Regions from separate parts of the Corynebacterium canis genome, predicted to be linked through region 2. Evidence: predicted binding sites of a transcription regulator. Region 2 holds the regulator's gene; the other holds the start of a gene.
The links. The regulator LexA, encoded in region 2, represses DNA repair genes until DNA is damaged. The targets are predictions, from matches to a motif close to CGAACANNTGTTCG.
Positions count from the first base shown of each region.

Region 1: the regulator LexA is predicted to act here: its motif matches at 1,210-1,223, upstream of CCANI_RS12610 (HNH endonuclease signature motif containing protein).

Region 1 covers NZ_CP047080.1:2,838,852-2,842,269, reverse strand. Annotated here, with positions in the region: gene CCANI_RS12610 (HNH endonuclease signature motif containing protein) at 1-1,182, opposite strand, end outside; gene CCANI_RS12605 ((Fe-S)-binding protein) at 1,637-3,418, opposite strand, start outside.
Region 2 covers NZ_CP047080.1:1,863,405-1,866,822, reverse strand. Annotated here, with positions in the region: gene CCANI_RS08220 (PfkB family carbohydrate kinase) at 1-35, opposite strand, end outside; gene sugR (transcriptional regulator SugR) at 32-811, opposite strand; gene lexA (transcriptional repressor LexA) at 965-1,657, opposite strand; gene nrdR (transcriptional regulator NrdR) at 2,424-2,879, shown strand; gene hrpA (ATP-dependent RNA helicase HrpA) at 2,915-3,418, opposite strand, start outside.

The DNA of each region.
Region 1 (3,418 bases), 980 kb from region 2:
CACCCCCTGCGGAATCGTGGTAATCGTCGCACCCGTGGCAAACCGCCACGTGACATTGCCATAAGCATCGGTGGAAGCGGTGGCGTGCCGGTCGGTTTTGAAATTATGGTGATGCCGACACAAACACTGCAGATTCGACGCGGTGGTCCACCCACCGACCTCATGGTTGATCACATGATCAATCTCACAAAAGGTAGCGTCCATGGTGCAGTCCGGGAACCGGCAGGTGCCATCCCGGCCCATGATCAACAAGCGTTGCTCCTCGGTGGGATCATGCGCAGCCCGCAACACCTTAGCCACATCGCCAATATTGGTGTAGGCAAGATCCCGTCCACTAATCCGCTTGCGTTGCTCCCCGGTGAGCAGCCCTACCCCATGCAGCCGCTCTGGGACCACCTTCGTGGCCTCGGTGAGGGTACCAAGGCCAAACAGGTGGACAGTACACCCAGCATCCCGCTGCTCCCCACTACCGCAAATACGATTCGTGATGATTTCATCTTCCCGCAGGTTTAATTTTTTCGCCCCCGCAGCCAGGCGTTGTTTAATCTCATGGGCTTCATCACTAGGTAAGGTCACATTGAGCACACTGACCCCAGCATGCGGGCTTTCCCACAATTCCACCCCACACATCGCCGTCATCCGGGCCGCCATCGCCTCCTCGGTTAACGCCTCCTCCGGCGGGGTTTCCTCCACAATATGTAACCGGATCAGGGTATCGCGCAGCACCTGCCGGATCCGCCGCGTACTCGGCAGCGGTTGATTCGCCCTGGTTGGGGTAAACAACCCCACCAACACGGTATCAAGATCACGCCACACATAGCCCGGGGCATCCAAGGACACCGTCACCAAGGCGAACCAAATCGTCCGCAACCGCTCATAATTCAAATAATTATGCTCCAGCGCGTGCGCCTTCAACCCCGGCAGGCGCTCATGCAGCAGGAAACACCCACCCACAATGTTATACATCCGCGCCTCAGAATACGTGCCACTATGCACCGCGAATTCCTTCACCAACGCGCGGATATTCAACCGGTGCACATCCAACCCAAAGGTCGCCAACAACCAATTATGTAAAAACACCCGATTAGCCTCCAACTCGGCAGCACCAATGAAATTCTGCGGATCATCCACCACAAACCCCACCACCGACTCCACCTGCTGTGCCGACTGTTGCGTCGTCATTGCCGCGTCACCTCCCGAAACCCTTCCCGAACATGTATTACTGTATAGCCCTAATTCTACCCGGCACGCACACCCGCTACCAGGGCCGCAACCAGGCACAACACCTTGAACACAACCGGAACACCACCCCCGCCGAACCCCTTTTGACCAGGCAAAACAACACCCGAACCCGTGGTGGGCAACACAACACTTGCCCACACCCAGACCATGGTGTAACACACCCACCACACCCACCAGCACCCGCCACACGCCCCCACACCCACAAACAGCACACTAGGCACCAAAAACCATCAAACAACACACTCAAGCCCGCAACAGAAAACACTATGAGCTTGCCCACAAACCAGAATACACCAGCAGGGGTAAATGAAACCACCCCCACCAGCAGAAATCGGTGAAGCTACTGCAACGCTGTGATTCAGGTTGACGGCTTTGCGCAACTTATTGGGGCAGGTTAATCCTCCTTTTTACTTTGTGTCGGATCGTAGCTTTCTGGAGAATCCGGTGGCGCGGGAACTTTCGGCGGAGCGCTTGGCGCAGCAGGAACAGTTACTCCCGGCGGGGCCGGGATTGAAGGCGCAGCAGGAACTGAAACCCCAGGTGGGCCTGGAATTTTAGGAGCCGCCGGAACAGCGGACGGAGCCACCGGCACTGTTGCTTTCGGCGGTGCCGGAACTGACGGTGCAGCAGCAACCGAAGCCCCCGGCGGACTAGGAACACTCGGTGGGGCCGGAATCGAAGCACGCGGCGGAACGCTTGGCGCAGCAGGAACACTTACCCCCGGCACAGTCGGGACCGAAGGCGCTGCCGGAACCGAAGGCGGAGTCGGAACAGCCGGTGGTGTGGGAACCGAAGCGCTCGGCGGAGCGCTTGGCGCAGCAGGAACACTCACGCCCGGCGGGGTCGGAACCGATGGCGCTGCCGGAACTGAAACCCCAGGTGGGCCGGGAATTTTAGGAGCCGCCGGAACAGCCGGTGGTGCCGGAACCGAAGCACTTGGCGGAGTACTTGGCGCGGCAGGAACACTCACGCCCGGCGGGGTCGGAACCGATGGCGCTGCCGGAACTGAAACCCCAGGTGGGCCGGGAATTTTAGGAGCCGCCGGAACAGCCGGTGGTGCCGGAACCGAAGCACTTGGCGGAGTACTTGGCGCGGCAGGAACACTCACCCCAGGTGGGGCCGGAACCGAAGGTGCCGCTGGAACTGAAACCCCCGGCGGAGTCGGAACACCCAGCGGTGTGGGAACCGAAGCACTCGGCGGAGCGCTTGGCGCGGCTGGAACCGAAGGCGCAGCGGGGACCGAGGCCCCCGGTGGAGTTGGAACACCCGGTGGGGCCGGAACCGATGGCGCAGCTGGGACTGAAGCCCCTAGCGGAGCGCTCGGTGCAGCAGGAACACTCACGCCCGGCGGGGCCGGGACCGAAGGCGCTGCCGGAACTGAAACCCCAGGTGGCCCGGGAATTTTAGGAGCAGCCGGAACAGCGGACGGAACCCCCGGCGGTGCAGCAGGAACACTCACCCCAGGTGGGGTCGGAACACTCGGAACGTTTGGTGCCGCCATGCCGGGAGCAGCAGGAATCCCAGGCGCGGCAGGAACACCAACCGAAGGAACCCGCGGCGCCTCACCCGCAGTATCGCGACTGCCTGCCCCGGCACCCGCACCAGTGCCGATTCCGGGCATGGGGAGTGGCCGAGGTTTGCGCTTCGGGGTTTCTAGGAATTCGGGGGTGCGGGGCTCGGGCAGTTTGCCGTCGATAAGTATGGAATCCCGCAGGAGCTGGGCAACGTCTTGCACCTTCGCGGCACCGGATTGCGCTTTCACGCCGCCGACCAGCATGGATGTGCAGAAGGGGCAGGCGGTGGCGATGGTTTCGGCACCGGTGTCTAGGGCTTCGGCGGCGCGGGCGTCGGATATGCGGGTGCCTAGGTTTTCTTCCATGAACATGCGGGCGCCACCGGCTCCGCAGCAGAAGCCTTCGTTCTTGGCGCGTTTCATGTCGCGGAGTTCGGCCCCCGTGGCGTCGATAAGCGCGCGGGGTGGGTCGAAGACTTTGTTGTGCCGGCCGAGGAAGCAGGGGTCGTGGAAGGTAATAGGTTTGCGTGCCGACGCCGGGCGGGGCACCGGTGTGAGCCGACCTTCGCGCACCAGGCGGTTGAGCAGCTGCGTTTGGTGGAGGACATCGTAGTGCCCGCCGAAGTCCGGGTATTCGTTGCGCAGGGTGTTAAAGCAGTGGGC
Region 2 (3,418 bases):
TCCAGCGAGGGGACCGGGGTAAGTGTGAGGATCATTCCGCCAACACCACCTGGATCTCGCGGTCCCGCAGCGAATTCACAAAGGACTCGGGGGCGCCCGCGTCCGTGATCACCACGTCCACATCGTCGATGTCGGCGAAACTCACCAGGTAATCGCAGCCCATCTTCGTGGAATCACAAAGCACCACCACCTTATTGGCGTTGGTGATCATCGCGCGCTTGACCGCGGCCTCTTGGGAATCCGCGGTGGACAGGCCGTGATCCAAGGTGAGCGCATTGGTGCCAATAAAGGCGACATCGGCCCGCATCAACGCCAAGGTGCGCAAGGCGGTATCCCCCACTACGGCCTGCGTGATGGCGCGCACGCTGCCCCCCAGCAATTGCACCTCCTCCAGACCGGAGGCGGCCAATTGCATCGCGATGGGCAGGCAATTGGTGACGATGGACCACTGGCGCGCATTCGGGCGGTCCGCGATCAGCTCGGCCAAGGCGGCGAGCGTAGTTCCCGCATCGAGGAACATGCCGCCCTGCGCGTCCGGCAAATAGTCCAGGGCCGCGCGGGCGATGGCCGACTTTGCCGTCGACGCTGACTTGGCGCGGGCGTCGACAGAAAACTCGGTGGTTTGGAAATTCTGGCTGGCAACGGCCCCGCCATGTACGCGGTGGACGGAACCATCGGCATCGAGCACTGCGAGGTCACGGCGGATGGTTTCAGCTGTGACATCGAAGCGCGCGGCCAACTCGGTAACGTTGACCCGCCCTTCCACCGCAGTCAGCGATGCGATCTGGCGTCGGCGTTCCTCGGCATACATGCGAAACCTCAATTCAAAAACACGGCGTGGGTTTTGTGCCCGTTTCTGTGACTAAGTTTTGCATGAAGTGAAGTTCAAGTGGGCATTCGGAGGCGGGTTTCGGTAGAAAATCCACAAATGTGGGGGTGGTTTCACCTCCGAGTGCCTGCTGTTTTAGAATTTTCGGATCAATGACACGACAATTCCAAGGATTTCCGCATCTTCGCCCGGAATGGGGGAGAAGGCGTCGTTATGTGGCAAAAGCCAAATCCCGGTGGCGTCCTTATGGAACTCCTTGACCGTCGCCTCACCCTCAATCATGGCGGCCACGAACTGACCCTGCTCCGCTACCGGCTGCGAGCGCAGCACGACCCAGTCGCCGTCCAAAATGCCGGCGTCCTTCATGGATTCACCAATGACCTGGAGCGCATACAGGTCGCCCTCGCCGACAATGTTCGCCGGCAGCGGGAAATAATCCTCAATATTTTCCTCGGCGAGGATCGGGGCGCCGGCGGCGATGGAGCCGACCACGGGAATAAAATGAGCGTCCGTGCTCTCCGGATCGTAGGGGTTCTCCATATCCTTCGGACGCGGTTTCGGACCGGCCTTCGGCGGCACCGCCCCAGGAAGGTGTCGAACATCCACCGCGCGCGGCTTGTTCGGGTCACGCCGCAAAAAGCCCTTCTTTTCGAGCTCGCGAAGTTGGTAGGCAACGGAAGAAGTGGATTGCAACCCAGCGGCGTCTCCAATCTCGCGAATGCTTGGCGGATAGCCGCGCAGTACTACAGCATCACGAATGACCTCAAGGATACGGCGTTGCCTATCGGACAAGGAGGACATATCAAGCTTTGGTTGCTTGTTGGTCATAAGGATCAACTCCAATTGGGGAAGTAGAAGGTAGGGGAAAATCCCCCGCGGGTAACGAAATGCTGAATGGTGAAACGGCCGACGCGAGGCGCCGACCGAGACGAGCGTTGAGATGAACTCGAACTGCAACCTCTTGCTAACTCAGACTACCTCAAATATTCGCGAGTTTGGTCGCCTGTTCGAAAAATTCAGGAGATTGCTAAACACGCTTATGTTCGTGGGAATATTTCTCGAACAAAGATTCTGATTGGAACAAATCTGCGGATTCGAGAACCGCCGTCACTGCGATGAAATTGAATTGCCCGCTACCGAAAGTAGTGTTGGGTAGTGCGTAATCTTTCTTTTTGCCTGCATGCAGCAAGAATAACCCCTTGGAAGGGGGTAATCAAGGGGAAGAATCTGGCGTTTAGGGGAAGCAAATTTCCGGCCATCTGGCTACAAGTAGAGGCCCTATTCGAACATCATGCTCGCAAAAAAGAACGCTCGTGTACAACTGGCTAAGTGTTTCGCAAGAGCGAAAAGCGGCGGTGCGTAATCTGGTTGTGGGCGGCCTATTTCAAGTCGCAGATATGTTCGGCAGTAGAGGTGCTGCATGGCCCGGAGTTGAAGAATTGTTAGCGTCCAAAGGGCCGTGAGTAGCAGGAGTGCGGGGTAGCCGGCGGGTGGTTTGCATTGGGAACAATTCCATGCGCGGCGAATGCGGAGGGATAGTATGGGATGGTTCCTAGATAAACGTGGTCGACCGAATCCGACGAAGGGGTACGGCATGCATTGTCCGTTTTGCCAACAGCGCGGCTCCCGCGTCATTGATAGCCGCGTCATTGATGGTGGTTCGGCGATTCGCAGGCGGCGTGAATGTGTCGAGTGTAATGGGCGTTTTACCACGGTGGAAAAGGCCGTATTGTTGGTGGTCAAGCGCAATGGCGTGACGGAACCATTCAGCCGCGAAAAGGTCATTATGGGCGTGCGGCGGGCCTGCCAGGGCCGCGATGTTTCGGACGATGCCTTAAAGCGCCTCGCCCAGGAGGTGGAGGAAACTGTGCGCGCCCACGGCAGCTCACAGGTCAACGCCAACGAGATCGGTTTGGCTATCCTCGATCCATTGCGCGAGCTCGACGAGGTCGGTTACCTCCGATTCGCATCTGTGTACAAGTCATTCGAAAGCGCGGATGACTTCGAATCCGAGATCCGATTAATGCGGCGGCGCGCTCGCCAAGAGTAGCGTATAGCGGGTTAGCTGCACCGCCTTCGGAAGCACTATTGCAGCTTGTCCACGGCTTTTTCGATGCGCCGCAGCGATACCGGATGCGCCGTGCCCAACCGTTGCGCAAACAGGCTCACCCGCAGCTCCTCGATCATCCATGTGATGTCCTTGACCGCGCGGGTTTTCTCACGCCCCGTGGGGAGCTTCTTTAACTTTGCTTCTAGGTATTGCGTGGCCTGCGCTATGGAATCTTGTAGGTCCGCGTCACGATCCGGATCGCGTTCCATATCCGCCAGCCGCTGCCGCATCGCGGCGAGGTATCTGGGTAAGTGTTGTAAGCGCCCAGCACCGTGAATGCTCACCGCGCGCGGCGGCAGAAGGAACTCCAATTGACGGCGCATATCGTCAATGGATTCGCCCGTCCACTCGGACAATTCATCCCGCACAGCCAGGTATTCCACCAGCGCAGGGGCCAGCATCACCACGATCTGCCGCACCCGCCGCGGCACTTCGCCCGCCACGGTCTCGCGCAATGCCGCAAACTTTTCCGGATCACG